2 regions of the Streptomyces sp. A0592 genome follow, and region 1 is predicted to be linked to the other one. Evidence: riboswitches for the same ligand, from Rfam matches in the RefSeq annotation. Region 1 holds a riboswitch; the other holds the start of a gene.
The links. Region 1 has a riboswitch for guanidine ahead of E6U81_RS03105 (Ohr family peroxiredoxin). Riboswitches for the same ligand answer to the same signal wherever they lie in the genome.
Positions count from the first base shown of each region.

Region 2: it holds a riboswitch for guanidine, as region 1 does, so the genes downstream of both, E6U81_RS22640 (multidrug efflux SMR transporter) here and E6U81_RS03105 (Ohr family peroxiredoxin) in region 1, are expected to answer to the same signal.

Region 1 is NZ_SSBM01000001.1:649,874-657,143, forward strand. Features, by position in the region: gene E6U81_RS03075 (hypothetical protein) at 1-358, shown strand, start outside; gene E6U81_RS03080 (nuclear transport factor 2 family protein) at 584-1,009, shown strand; gene E6U81_RS03085 (NAD(P)H-binding protein) at 1,006-1,899, shown strand; gene E6U81_RS03090 (TetR/AcrR family transcriptional regulator) at 1,958-2,551, shown strand; gene E6U81_RS03095 (type 1 glutamine amidotransferase domain-containing protein) at 2,510-3,379, opposite strand; gene E6U81_RS03100 (AraC family transcriptional regulator) at 3,541-4,539, shown strand; guanidine-III (ykkC-III) riboswitch at 4,594-4,655, shown strand; gene E6U81_RS03105 (Ohr family peroxiredoxin) at 4,731-5,210, shown strand; gene E6U81_RS03110 (hypothetical protein) at 5,197-5,658, shown strand; gene E6U81_RS03115 (hypothetical protein) at 5,735-5,929, shown strand; gene E6U81_RS03120 (WhiB family transcriptional regulator) at 6,049-6,324, shown strand; gene E6U81_RS03125 (hypothetical protein) at 6,384-7,142, shown strand; gene E6U81_RS03130 (NAD(P)/FAD-dependent oxidoreductase) at 7,252-7,270, shown strand, end outside.
Region 2 is NZ_SSBM01000016.1:55,359-62,628, reverse strand. Features, by position in the region: gene E6U81_RS22660 (HNH endonuclease) at 1-418, opposite strand, end outside; gene bcp (thioredoxin-dependent thiol peroxidase) at 565-1,032, opposite strand; gene E6U81_RS22650 (DUF3618 domain-containing protein) at 1,142-1,462, shown strand; gene E6U81_RS22645 (co-chaperone GroES) at 1,506-1,847, shown strand; guanidine-III (ykkC-III) riboswitch at 1,912-1,981, shown strand; gene E6U81_RS22640 (multidrug efflux SMR transporter) at 2,013-2,333, shown strand; gene E6U81_RS22635 (transglycosylase domain-containing protein) at 2,340-4,619, opposite strand; gene E6U81_RS22630 (ABC-2 family transporter protein) at 5,033-5,836, shown strand; gene E6U81_RS22625 (ABC transporter permease) at 5,895-6,725, shown strand; gene E6U81_RS22620 (ATP-binding cassette domain-containing protein) at 6,729-7,270, shown strand, end outside.

The DNA of each region.
Region 1 (7,270 bases):
CACTCGCTACGCCGTTGCCTTGGCCACCATGGCCGTCACTGCGCTGGCCGTCACCGCAAGTCCCGTCTCGGCGGCGCCCGGTGACACGGTGAACATGTGCGCCAGCGCGCTCACCCCGGACGGCTGGGTGGACGTCCAGTGGTGGAACAGCGCCGGGTGCGGCTCCGGCTTCACGCCCAACATGAAGCAGATCAAGGACCTGAGAGGCTACCCCGTCGGCACCCAGGTCAACGCCTGTGCGTCCACGTGGCCGCCCGCCGGCTGGACCATCACCAACACCTACTACTCCAGCGGCTGTCGCTACTCCGCCGTTCCCAGCTTCAACCCCAACACCTGGACGCTGAAGCGCACTTCCTGAGGGCGCGCGGGCGCCGTGGTCGATCCCTCATGCGGTTCGGCCACGGCGTCCGGCTGGGACCCCGGGCCGCGTCCGCTCAGCCGGGCGGGGTCTCGCGCTTGCTAAACGGACTACCGGTCCGTACGCTCGAGATCATACGGACCGATGGTCCGTTTCTTGCGGTCGCCGCGTTCTCGCGGGCCGCCCGGCATCGCTGCCACTTCGAGCGGAACGGAAGCCTTGACCATGACCACCCCCATGACGGCGGCGGAGCTGTACCGCCACAGCCTGCAACTCCTGCTGGCGAAGGACATCCCTGCCTGGGTCGACCTCTGGCACACCGACGGTGTCCTCGAATTCCCCTTCGCCCCCGACGGCTGGCCGCAGCGTCTCGAAGGCAAGGCCGCGGTCGGCGCGTACATGCGCCACTACCCCGACCACGTCGACCTGCACGACTTCCCCGAGGTGGCGATCCATCAGAGCACCGTCCCCGAAACGATCGTGGTCGAGATGCGCGGGGTCGGCCGGCTGGTGAAGAGCGGAACCCCCTACGACATGGCCTACATCGCCGTGGTCACGGTCGAGGACGGCCTCATCACCTCCTACCGCGACTACTGGAACCCCCTCGCCGCGTCCCAGCCGGGCGCCGACTTCACCGGAGCGAACCGATGACGACCACCCAGGCCATCCAGGCCACCCAGGGCGCCCCGGGCCCCCGGGCCGCCCTCGTCATCGGGGCCACCGGTACCACCGGCCGTCGCGTCACCGCCGGACTGGTCGCGGGGGGCCACCTCGTCAAGGCCGCCGGACGGACCCCCGCCCCGCAGCCGGGCACGCAGCCCGTCCGCTTCGACTGGAACGAACCAGCTACCTGGACCGAGGCACTGGACGGCGTCGACCGCGTGTACCTCATCCCACCCACCGGCTCCCCGGACCCCGCCGAGGTCATGCTGCCCTTCCTCCACCGGGCCCGCGCCGCGGGCGTGCGCCGCGCGGTGCTGCTCAGCTCGTCGGCGATCCCCGCAGGCGGCCCTGCCGTGGGCCGGGTGCACGAGCAACTGCCCGACCTGTTCGAGGAGTGGGCGGTGCTGCGGCCCTCCTGGTTCATGCAGAACTTCGCCGGTCCCGCCCCCCACGCACGCACCATCCGGAACGACGGCGCCATCCTCACGGCCTCGGGCGACGGCCGCGTCGGATTCATCGACGCCGAGGACATCGCCGCAGTGGCCGTACACGCCCTGACCGACGAACACGCCCCCAACACCGACCTGATCCTCACCGGGCCGCAGGCGCTGAGCTACGACGACGTCGCCGCGATCATCACCGACGTCACCGGCCTGCCCGTCGTGCACCGGCAGCTGACCTTCGAGGAGCTGCGCGACCGCTGGGCGGCCGAGATACCGCTGGAGTTCGCCACCATGCTGGCGGCCATGGACCGCGCCATCGCCGACGGTGCCGAGGACCGTACCTCGGACACCGTCGAGCGCCTCACCGGGCGCCCCCCGGGCACCCTGCGCGCCTTCGTCGAACGGGAGGTGCGGGCGGCGGCCGCGAGTCACTGACACCGCCCGGCCGAATATCATTCCGGGGGCCGGAGAGGCCGCAGACCGAGGAGGACCCGTGGCCCAACGAGCGGAGCGTACGGAGCGCACCGAGCGCGCGGACGCCCAGCGCAACCGAGAGGCCGTCCTGGCAGCCGCCGACGCTCTCTTCGCCGCCAGCAGCAGCCCCCACGGCGTGTCCATGGACGACATCGCCGCAGCCGCGGGCGTGGGCAAGGGCACCCTCTTCCGCCGCTTCGGCGACCGCTCCGGCCTGATCGCAGCCGTCATCACCTCCCGCCTCGAACCGCTCCGGCGCACGGTGCGGGAGGTTCAGGAAGCAACGGGTTCCGCACCGCGGCAGCAGGTGGCGGACCTCCTCGACACCGCCCTGACCTTCAAGATCGACAACCGGAACCTCATGTCCGCCGCGGAGGACGCCGGGATCAGCAGCCCGTACCAGGCCCAGCACTACGGCTGGTGGCACGAGACCCTGCGTACGGCGCTCGACCGGGTTCCCGGCGTCCACGCCCCGGAGTTCACCGCCCACGCACTGCTGGCCGCCATCCGGGCCGACCTCGTGGCGCACCTGCTCGACGAGCGGAAGATGTCTCCCGAAGAGCTGCGATCCTCACTCGCCGCGCACCTCGACAACGTCCTCGGTGCCGCGTGACCCGGATCCTTCCGCCCGCCCAAGTGATCTGACCCCCGCATCCGGGCGGTCTCGTGCCGAGCGGTCCGCCCTTCCCGCCGCCGCATGCGAGCGGACCAGGGCCAGGTAGTCGGCCGCGAGGCGGTGGCAGTCGCCCGGCCACCGCGCCGAGACGTAGTTGCCGTCCCTGACGGTGAAGCCGCGCCCGGGCCGGGCCGCGGTGTCACGGACGGGCAGGGGCGGTCCTGCCAGGAAGTGCCGCGGGTCGGCGAGGGCCGCCGTGACCTCCTGCTGCACGGTGGTGCGGTAGGTCCGGTAGTAGCGTCCCAGCCAGAACCGGGTGAGGTTCCACCCCGTCAACTCCAGCAAGGAGGTCAGCGCCGTCGTCCGCCTGCCGTGGAGGACCGAGCGCCCCGTGGCGGGATCCTCGGCCCGGGCGGCGAGCAGCACGCCGTGGCAGACGGCCCCCACCGGCAGCCCCTGGAGAATGGCCCGGGCGAACAGCTGCTGGGCGGTGGAGTCCTCGAGCATCGTCCGCATGCCCGGGGCGTGGCCGCCCGGTACGAAGAGGCCCGTGATGCCGGTCGGGTCGACCTCCGCGTAGGAGGAGGGGGCCAGGAAGGACGGGTCCCCGGTGAGGCGCCGGTAGGCGGCCAGCTCGGCGCGACGGGTCATCAGCCAGGGTGACAGCCAGGAGAAGCCGAGGTCCGTGAGCCGGGGGTCGGCCAGTGCGACCTTCCCGCCCGGGGTCGCGAACCGCACCTCGAAGCCGGCATCGTGCAATGCCGCCCAGGGCACCGCCGCCTCGGTGGGGTCGTAGTCGCCTGCGGGGAGCAGGAAGAGAATCACGGCGTACTCCTCTGGTGTCCGAAGGACGACCCTAGGAGCCGCCCGCGGCGCCGTCATTCACCCCCGCGGCCAACGAGTTGACTCCCCGGACCCGGCCCGCCCCGGCGGACCTCCCGCGGATGCCCTTGACGGGTGTGGTGCGCCCGCATTGACTGACGGCCGTGTCCACCGAACGGCCGCCATCCGTCACCGCGTCCTACGCCCTCGCCGTCCTGAGCGCGACCGCCGAGGGCACCGGCGGGTCCGGCCCCTGGGCCCTGCCCACGGACCGGCTGGAGTACGGCGAGATGCGCGCCCTGTGGGACGAGGTGCTCGCCGCGCGGGACGCCGGCCCGCACACCGGCCTCCTGGTCGGCGACCGCATCCGGCCCGACGGCCTGCACATCCTGGGCCACCTCGTCCTCACCTGCGCCAGCCTCGCGGACGCCGCGCAGGCGGCCGAGCGGTACCACCCCCTGATCAGCCAGGCGGGCACGGTCGCCCTGGACCGCCGCGACGGCGTCGGCCGGATCGGCTACCGGCCGACCGTCGGCCCGCCCGCCATGCACCCCCAGCAGGTGGAAGCGGTCGTCAGCAGCATGGTGCGCGCGGCCCGCTGGATCGCCGGCGACGACTGGACGCCCCTGACCGTGTCGTTCGCCCACCCCCGCGCCGGCTCCGCCGAGCCCTACGCGCGCTTCTTCGGCTGCCCCGTCACCTTCGACGCCCCGGACAACGTGATCACGGTCGCCGACGCGGACCTCGACAGGCGCCGCCCCCTCCACGATCCGGCACTCAACGCCCTGCACCGGGCCTACGCCGACCGCCTCCTGCAGCAGCTGTCCGCGGCCGGGACCGTCGCCGAGCGCGTCCGCCAGTGGCTGGAGCGCGCCCCGCTCGGTGACGCGGGCCCCGAGGGTCCCGCGGGGCAGCTCAACCTCAGCGTCCGGACCCTGCGCAGGGCCCTGCACGCGGAGGGCACGTCCTGGCGTGCGCTCCTGGACACCGCCCGCCACGGCCGGGCCAGGCGGCTGTTGGAGACCACGGCCCTGCCCCTGGACCGGATCGCCCCGCTCGTCGGCCTGAGCGGTGCGACGGCCCTGGTCCGGGCCTTCACCCGGTGGGAGGGCATGCCTCCGGGTGCGTACCGCAGCCGGTGCCGGTCCGAGTCCCCGGGGTGAGGAACCGCACCGCGGGCGGGGACCCGGCCGCCCGTACCCGGTGCTAGATTGTCCGGCGGCCGGATCCCAGGCCCCGGACGAGATGCGCCGTACCCGGTTACGCACGACGACGCGCGAGGTGCCGCACGAGCGGCACCGCCCGCTGTCCGCACCCGGGCAGCGTCCTCGTCGAGCAAGATCGGCCGAACGCCATGACCGTGCCACTCACCCGCAGCCTGTACCGGACGACCGCGCACGCCGCCGGGGGCCGCACCGGATCCGTCCGCACCGAGGACGGGCGCCTGGACGTCCGCCTCGCGCCGCCGCGCAAGAAGGTGCCCGGTACCACCAACCCCGAGCAGCTCTTCGCGGCCGGTTTCGCCGCCTGCTTCACCTCCGCGTTCGCCGAGGTCGCCGCAGAGTTCGGAGCGGACGCCTCCGCCGCGCGGGTGGCGTGCGAAGTGGAGCTCGGTACGACGGACACGCCCGCGGGATACGGCCTCGCGGTGTCCGTCACCGTCAGCCTGCCGGGGTGGCGGGCGGCGGACCTCCAGCCCCTGCTGCACCGGGCGGACGCGGTCTGCCCGTACTCGCAGGCGGTACGCGGCAACGTACCCCTGACGCTGCTGGCCGTGGACGACCAGGGCGACCAGGACGGCCCCACCAGCCCCGCCTCCGATGACCGCGCCTGAGCCGGAGCCGCAGCCGGAGCCGGGCCCGGAGCGGGGGGACGGCGTTGCGGTGCCCGAGCGCGGAGCCTGGCTGCGCCGCGGCATCAGCCGCAACGGCGGAGCGCTCGTCGAGGACCGGGACGACGAAGTGGTGTGGCTCCAGGCCGGGCCGTACTACGCCGACAGCCGGGGTTTCGCCGGAACGACCTCATTCGACGGCTCCCAGGTGCGCTTCCACCACCTCACCGGAGAGCCCGGCGACGACACGGGCACCCTCCGGTGGGACGGTGCGAACCTCGTCGAGCGGGGCACCAACCCGAACGGCAGTACCTTCCTGGAGATTTGGACCCCACTGCCCGGTGCGGAGGGCGGCGCCGGCTCCTGGTCCGGCCCGGACCACCACGTGGTCCGCGTCGGCCGGCACGTGGTGCACGTCGATTCCCGTGCGGGGACGTACTGGCGGCTCTGACCGTGGAAGCCCCGCGGCTCCCGGGCCGCGGTGGTTGGGGGCCGCATCCTCCCGGGGCCGGTGTCGTTACCGGGTTATGAGGAAGATCATCACGGGAGCCCTGGCGGCTGCCCTCACCGTCATTGCCGCAGGTACCGCCATGGCGGACGACAACCGGCAGTCTCGCGATGCGCCGGTGGTCGCACTGATCAACATCGGGCAGATCGACGACCCCATGGAAGACGTCCTCGAACACACCCTGAACTTCGGCGACGGGTACAAGCGGGACTGACGGCGGCTACGAGCACACGGCACCGCTTGACCGCGACGATGCATGGACGCTCGGAATCTGGTGATACGCGGGGGAACAGGCGGTCACGACGGACCGCCGCTGCCGGAAGGAACCCGGGCGTGACCGACACCTCCCGTACGGACGCACTCCTCGACTCCCGCCACGACGCGCCGTTCGACGGACCGTGCCGCTCGGGGGCCCGGGACGTCTTCGAGCGGGGCGCCAACGAGCAGGCCGCGGCTGCCCGGGAGCGCGAGGAGGCTGCCAAGGCGGTGTGCCGCCGCTGCCCGGTTCGGCTCCCGTGCCGCCGCCGGGCCCTGGCCGACCGGGTCCCGCACGGTGTGCGCGGCGGCCTCACCCCGGACGAGCGCCACCTCCTGCTGGCACACGGCTGACGGACGCGGTCCGCCGCCCTCCGGTCTGCTGGGCGGCCGGGCCTCCGTACGATCGGCAGATGATCGGACGACCGCCTCCCGCTCCCCGCTCCGTATGCATCGACGTGCCCGACGGGCACGGCGTCATCGAGGTCATCGGCGACGAAGGCGGCAGCCTGCTCCTCCTCGCGGGCGACCCCGCGGTCCTGGAGGCCAACGACCGCTGCGGCAGCATGGGTTGGCTGGCGGCCCGCGCGGGCGCGGGCGGACCCGGGCTCGCCGAGGTCAAGTACCTCACCGAGTGGCTCGGCGCCCCCGGGCTCGTGCCCGATCCCCGTACCGGCCAGGCCGAGCCGCCGGATCCGGAGTGCCTGCGGCCGCTGCTGTCCCTGCTCGCCCCCGGGCGGTACGTGATGACGGCCGGGCTCGCTCCGCACCACCTGCGGGTGGTCCGTCCGCAGGCCCGCAAGGTCCACGGCTGGTACGCGGAGGAGGAGCTCGCGCTGGTGACCACCGACGCCTGGCCGCCCCGCGACCACCGGGCGGTGCGCGGCTACCGCGACCGCATCCGTGCCGGCGGGGCCCTGCCGGCCCTGGTCGCGTTGTTCCCCACCGCCGGGAGCGGTGTGGGCCATCTCCTCGACGGGCACCACAAACTCGCCGCGTACCAGCGGGAGGGGGTGTCTCCACTGGTCATCCGGCTGAGCCCGCAAGAGCCCCGACCCTTCCGGCGTGCCGACCTCGACCGCGCCCGGGCGGCATTCGCCGACGGCGCCCCCCAGCCTCCCGACGACGCGCTGGGGCGGGTCCTGGCCTCCCTGCGGACGGACTCCGTCTGAGCCCGCGGACCGCATAATTCGTCATGTGCCTGACAGTGCCGACGTCAACGGCACCGCACCACTGCCACTCCCATGAACGGCACCACACCCCGAAGGGAGCGATCGGTACATGACCCAGCCCGAGAGCA
Region 2 (7,270 bases), on a different contig from region 1:
TGCCGCGCACGCTGTCCGCGGACGCTGCGGCTCCTGCAAGCTCCGCCCTGGTGAACGGGAGCTCGATGCCGATCCGTTGCATGCCGCGGAAATGGCTGATGTCCACACCGGCGGCGGCTATGCGGCGGACGATGTGCGACAGGGTGCCCGTAGCGGGGGGCGCGTCAAGCTTCACGGCAACCTCGCGCAGGGTGGTGGACGTCGCCGCCGCCGCGGCAATGGCCTCGTCGGGGTACTTGCGCCACGGGCTTCGTTTCGCGAAGTGGCTGGTGTCGATCCCGTAGGTGGTGACCTTCTCCTGCAGCGTTCGGCGTCGCCCGCCGCTCTCCTTGAGGTTGAGGCGCCGCATGAGGTCGGCCCAGCCTCTCGATGCGGCGACCGCCGTGGTCAGGGTGCCGCAGTCGTACGGGTCCCTCATGGTGTGCCCCCTCCACATGTCCGGCCGCGTGTGCGGCTCTCGTATGGGGTAACGGGTTCGGCAGGCGGACGGTCACGGGGTGTTTCGTCCGATAAGCGGAGCGGCCCGCCCCGGGTGGGGCGGGCCGCTCCGTGGGGGCAGGGGTGTCAGATGCCCAGGTCCTTGATGATCTTGGCTACGTGGCCCGTCGCCTTCACGTTGTAGAAGGCGTGCTCGACCTTGCCCTCCTCGTCCACGACCACCGTGGAGCGGATGACGCCCGTGACCGTCTTGCCGTACAGCTTCTTCTCGCCGAACGCCCCGTACGCCGTCAGCGTCTCCTTCTCCGGGTCGCCGACCAGGGTGACCTTCAGGTGCTCCTTCTCGCGGAACTTCGCCAGCTTCTCCGGCTTGTCCGGGGAGACGCCGATGACGTCGTAGCCGGCCGTGGCCAGGACGTCCAGGTTGTCCGTGAAGTCGCAGGCCTGCTTCGTGCAGCCCGGCGTCAGGGCGGCCGGGTAGAAGTAGACGATGACCTTGCGGCCCTTGTGGTCGGCGAGCGAGACCTCGTTGCCGTCCGCGTCGGGCAGGGTGAAGGCGGGGGCGGTGTCGCCCGGCTGGAGTCGCTCGCTCATCTGACAGTCTCCTCGGGAGGGGATCGGTACGTCACGAGACTAAGCTGACAGACTGTTCACGGCGGACTACGCCCCCACAGATCACGACCACGACGACGGAGGCAGCGCGGTGTCGGAAGCCAGGACCCCCGCACAGATCGAGGCGGACATCGTCCGCCGCCGCGAGCAGCTCGCCGAGACGCTCGACGAGATCGGCGTGCGCATGCACCCGCAGACGATCATCGGGGACGCGCGGGCCCGGGTCGCCTCGACCGTCGACCAGACCGCGGGGCGGGCCTTCGCCTCCGTGAACCGCCTCGTGACGGACGTGCGGGACGGTCTGCGCCACGAGGACGGGGCCCCGCGCCTGGAGCGCGTCGTGCCCGTCGCGCTGCTCGCGGTCGGTGTCGTCGGGCTGCTCGTGGTCTCGGCGCGCCGCAGGCGCGGATGACCCTGGGCGGTACGGGACGGGCGCGGACAGGTAGGTTCGGGGCGTGAGCGACAACACCACCCACGACAAGCTGCCCATCCGCATGCTGCACGACCGCGTGCTCGTGAAGTCCGACCTGCCCGAGGGTGAGCGGCGCTCCGGCGGCGGCATCCTGATCCCGGCGACGGCCGCCGTGGGCAAGCGGCTGGCCTGGGCCGAGGTCGTCGCGGTCGGGCAGAACGTACGGACCGTCGAGCCCGGGGACCGGGTGCTGTACGACCCCGAGGACCGCGCCGAGGTCGAGGTGCGCGGGGCGACGTACGTGCTGATGCGCGAGCGGGACCTGCACGCCGTGGCCGCGGAGCGGCTGGAGGGGTCGGAGGACTCCACCGGGCTGTACCTCTGAGGTTCTGAGCCTCTGGGTAAGCGCACGGCAGAAGGGCTGGTGGCCGAGGTCACCGGCCCTTTTCGCTGCCTCTTGCTACGGTGGGGGAGAACCCGACGAGACGCGCCGTACCGGGTACGACAAGACGACGCACCCCGTATCGCTCGATGTCTCGGAGGTGCCGTCATGGCCTGGGTTCTTCTTCTCGTCGCCGGTCTGCTCGAAGTCGGCTGGTCGATCGGCATGAAATTCACCGAGGGCTTCACCCGGCTGTGGCCCAGTGTGTTCACGGGTGCCGGGATCGTGGCGAGCATGGTGCTGCTGTCCTACGCGGCGAAGACCCTGCCCATCGGTACGGCGTACGGGGTGTGGGTGGGCATCGGGGCCGCCGGTGCGGCCGTGCTCGGTATGGCGGTGCTGGGTGAGCCCGTCACCGCCGCCCGGATCTTCTTCATCTGTCTGCTGCTGGTCGCCGTGGTGGGGCTGAAGGCGACCTCCGGCCACTGATACCGCTCACTCCAGGAACGCGGACGGCGGGCGGGGGCCTCCGATCGTCCCGCCGCCGTCCCAGCCGCCTCCGCCCGTGCCCCCGCCCGTGCCCGTCCCGCCCTGGCTGCCGGCAGTGGCGCCGCCCTCGTCGCCCTGGCTGGTGCCGCCGTCGTCCTGGCCGCCCTGGGTGCGGCCCCCGGTGTCCCGGCCCCCTTGTGTCTGCCCGCCGGTGTTGCGGCCGCCGTCCTGGCCCCCGTTGTCGCGGCCGCCCTGCGTGCGGCCCCCGTCGCCCTGCCCGCCGTTGTCCTGGCCGCGGGACGGCGGGGTGGGGCGCTGGGGCGGGGTCGGGGTGTCGTCGTCGCCGGGCGTCTCCTGCGGCGGTTCCGACTGCCACGAGGGCGGCGGCGGGGGCTGGGCGGCGCCCGGCTGGAGGTCGAGTTCGAAGTCGACGGGGTCGGTGCCCTCCAGCGCGGTCTTCGTGTACGAGGCCCAGATCCGGGCCGGATAGCCGCCACCGCCGATGCGGGGTTCGCCGAGGGCCCCGTACAGCGACTCCAGGGTGCCGGTGTCCGGGTCCTGGCCCATCATCGCGACCACGCTGACCAGGTTCGGGGTGTAGGCCGCGAACCAGGCGGAACGGTCCAGCTCGCCGGTGCCGGTCTTGCCCGCGGCCGGGTGGCCGGCGGCGAGGGCCGCCGTGCCGGTCCCGTTGTCCACGACGCTGACCAGCATGGACGTGGTGGTGTCGGCGGCCTCGCGGCTGATGGCCTGGACGGGGGTGCGCTCGGGCAGGGGGATCTTGTCGTCGCCCTTCGCGATCTCCTCCAGGAAGGTGTAGGGGGTCCGGCGGCCGTGGTCGGCGAGGGTCGCGTACGCCTGGGTCATGTCGAGGACGCTGGCCTGGAGGGTGCCGAGCGCCATGGCCGGGCCGACCACGAAGTTCGGGGTGTCCTCGGGGATGCCGAGGTCGATGGCGGTCTTCTTGACCCTGGCGGTGCCGACGTCGACGGCCATCTGCGCGTAGACGGCGTTGACGGAGAGGTCGGTGGCGGTGTTGACGGTGATGTTGCCGTAGGAGACCTGGCCCTCGTTCTCCGGGGCGAAGCGGATCCGGCCGCCGACGACGGGGCGCTTGTTGTCGCCGTTGTAGACGGTGTTGGGGGTGATCCTGCGGCCGTCCTGGGTGCGGGAGTCGTTCTCGACGGCGGCCGCGAAGACGAACGGCTTGAAGGTGGAGGCGACCTGGTAGTCGTGCCGGGTCGCGTTGTTCACGTACTGCCTGGTGTAGTCGACGCCGCCGTACATGGCGACGACCTTGCCGGTGGCCGGGTCGATGGAGACCCCGCCGGCCCGGACCACCCGGTCGGCCTTGCGCGCCTCGGGGTCGAGCCTGCTCAGCATCTGGTCGTCGACGGCCTCGACGAAGTCGGCCTGGCGGCGCCGGTCGATGGTGGTCCTGATGCGGTAGCCGCCCTCGGCGAGGGTCTTGTCGTCGAGGATCTCGCGGTCGAGGATGAACTCCTTGATCGCTTCGACGAGGTAGCCGCGCTGGCCGGACAGGCCCGCGGCGGCCCGGACCTTGCCGGGTTCGGGGAACTGCGTGGCCGTGCGCTCGGCGGCGGGCAGCCAGCCCTTCTTGACCATGCCGTCGAGGACGTAGTTCCAGCGGGCGAGGGCGCGGGCGCGGCTCTGCGGGTGGGAGACGACGTCGAAGGCGCTGGGGGAGTTGAGCAGGGTGGCGAGGTAGGCGCCCTCGGCGGTGGTGAGGCTGCTGACGTCCTTGCCGTAGTAGGCCTGGGAAGCGGCCTGGATGCCGTACGCGTTGCGGCCGAAGTAGCTGGTGTTCAGGTAGCCCTCGAGGATGTAGGCCTTGGACTTCTCGCGACCGAGTTTGATCGCGATGAAGAACTCCTTGGCCTTGCGTTTGATCGTCTGTTCCTGGCCCAGGTAGTAGTTCTTGACGTACTGCTGGGTGATCGTCGAGCCGGACTGGGTGCCCTTGCCGGTGGCCGTGTTCCAGGCGGCGCGGATCATCGCCTTGGGGTCCACCGCCCGTTCGGAGTGGAAGTCCCGGTCCTCCGCGGCCAGTACGGCCTCCTGGACGGTCAGCGGGATCTGCGAGAGGGGCACGTTGACCCGGTTGACCTCGCCGTCGCGGGCGATCTGGGAGCCGTCGGAGTAGAGGTAGACGTTGGACTGCGCGGTCGCGGCGGCGTTGGCGGGCGGGATGTCGACCAGCAGGTAACCGGCCACGAGGCCGCCGCCGACCAGGAGGGCGAGGAGCAGTACGGCGCCGAGGACCATGCGCCAGGTGGGGAGGGCGCGGCGCCATCCGGTCCGCCCGCGGCGGGTCTTCTTCCCGGAGCGGTCCGGCTGGTCCGGGTGGCCGGGGCGGCCCGGGCGGTCCGGTCCGCGCTGCCCGTCCTGCCCGTCCTGTCCGCCCCGGCCGCCCGGGCCGCCCGGGCCGCCGCCGGGCGGGGTGTCCGGGTCGCGAGGGGTCCAGCCCGCGGGTGGTGACTGGTCGCTCATCTCCAGGACTCCTCGACGCTGTTCGAAATATCCACTTCTGTACCTCATGGTGTCTACCCGATGGCCGGTGACAACCGCTCCGGACGGGGGTAAATCGGTCGCGTGGCTCGCCCCTCCGCACTAAGCTCGCGCGCTTTGGCCGACGTAGGAACGACGTGGAAAACGGAGGGGATACGGTGCGCCAGAGAGTGGCCCTTTACGGTGCGGTCGCGGCCGGCGGATTCCGGCGCTACGCCACCTACGGGACGGCGACCGCGGCGGGCGTGTTCACCAACACCGTGTTCGGGTTCATCGTCGCGTTCACGTACATCGCGCTGTGGGACCAGCGCCCGGGGCTGGGCGGTTACGACCAGTCCCAGGCCCTCACCTTCGTCTGGGTGAGCCAGTCGCTGCTGGCCGCAGGGGCGTTGATCGGCGGTGGGTTCCAGGAGGAGATCCAGGAGCGGGTCCGCACGGGAGACATCGCCGTCGACCTGTACCGGCCCGCGGACCTCCAGATGTGGTGGCTCGCCGCCGACCTGGGCCGCGCCGCCTTCCAGCTGCTGGGGCGCGGGCTGGTCCCGCTCGCGGCGGGGGCGCTGGCCTTCCGGCTGGCGCTGCCCCCGGACCCGTGGCGCTGGCTGCTGTTCCTGGTCTCCGTCACGCTCGGGCTCGTGGTGAGCTTCGCGCTGCGCTACCTGCTGGGACTGCTGGCCTTCTGGCTGCTGGACGGGGCCGGGATCAACCTGATGGCGACCGTGGTCTCGGTCTTCTTCTCGGGGATGCTGCTGCCCCTGACCGTCTTCCCGGGCGCCTTCGGGGAGTTCGTGCGCGCACTGCCGTGGTCGGCGATGCTCCAGGTGCCGCTGGACGTGCTGCTGGGCGAGCACGCCGGGGCCGGGGCCGCGGCCGGCGCGCTGGGCTTCCAGGCCGGCTGGATCCTCGTACTGCTGGGCATCGGGCGGCTGTTGCAGTCGGCGGCGACGCGGAAGGTGGTGGTCCAGGGTGGCTGAGACGGTCGAGACGGCCGAGACGGCCGAGGCGGTACCGGACGAGCGGGAGTTCGCGGCCCTGGAGGTGCCCCGGGCGCGCGGCCGGGTCCGGGAGGGGCTGCGCGGCTACGGCCTGATCGTGGCCATGTGGATCCGGTCGACGATGACGTACCGGACGTCCTTCGCCCTGTCCACGCTGGGGAACGCGGCGATCACGCTGCTGGACTTCGTCGCGATCTACATCATGTTCACGCACGTGGACGTCCTCGGCGGCTTCACGCTGCCCGAGGTCGCCCTGCTATACGGGTCCTGCTCGGCGTCCCTGGGGCTGGCGGACCTGCTGCTGGGGAACACCGACCGGATCGGCGCCCGGGTCCGCGACGGTTCGCTCGACACCATGCTGGTGCGGCCGGTCCCGCTGCTCGCGCAGGTCGCGGCCGATCGCTTCGCGCTGCGCCGGCTGGGCCGGATCGCGCAGGGGCTGGGGCTGCTGGGCTGGGCGCTCTGGTCGCTGGACGTGGACTGGACGGCGGGGAAGGTGCTGCTGGTGCCGGTGATGGTGCTGGCGGGCGCGGCGATCTTCGCGGCGGTGATGGTGGCCGGGGCGGCCTTCCAGCTCATCGCCGGGGACGCGGCGGAGGTGCAGAACTCCTTCACCTACGGCGGCTGCACGATGCTGCAGTACCCGCCGACGATCTTCGCGACGGAGCTGCTGCGCGCGGTGACCTTCATCGTCCCCCTGGCCTTTGTCAACTGGCTGCCCGCGCTGTACGTGCTGGGGCGGCCCGATCCGCTGGGACTGCCGGGGTGGGCGGCGTTCCTGAGCCCGCTGGTGGCCTTCGCGGTGTTCGTGCCCGCGTCGCTGGCCTGGCGCGCGGGAGTCCGTTCGTACCGGAGCACGGGGAGCTGAGCCGTGGTGGATGATGCGCTGATCTCGCTGGACGGGGTCGAGAAGGTCTTCGACGTACGGCGCCGGGTGGGGCTGATGCGCCGGGAGAAACGCCAGGTCAGGGCGGTGGACGGGATCAGCTTCGCGGTCGCGCGGGGCGAGATGGTCGGCTACATCGGGCCCAACGGGGCCGGGAAGTCCACCACGATCAAGATGCTGACCGGGATCCTCACCCCGAGCGGCGGCCGGCTGCGGGTCGCGGGCATCGATCCGGCGCGGGAGCGGGTCCGTCTCGCACAGCGGATCGGAGTGGTCTTCGGGCAGCGCACCACGCTGTGGTGGGACCTGCCGCTGAAGGACTCGTACGGGCTGATGCGGCGGATGTACCGGGTGCCGCGGGCGCGGTTCGAGGAGAACCTGGAGCGGTGCGTGGACCGCCTGGACCTGGCCGAGCTGCTCGACGTGCCGGTACGGCAGCTGTCGCTGGGGCAGCGGATGCGCGGGGACATCGCGGCGGCGCTGCTGCACGATCCGGACGTGCTGTACCTGGACGAGCCGACGATCGG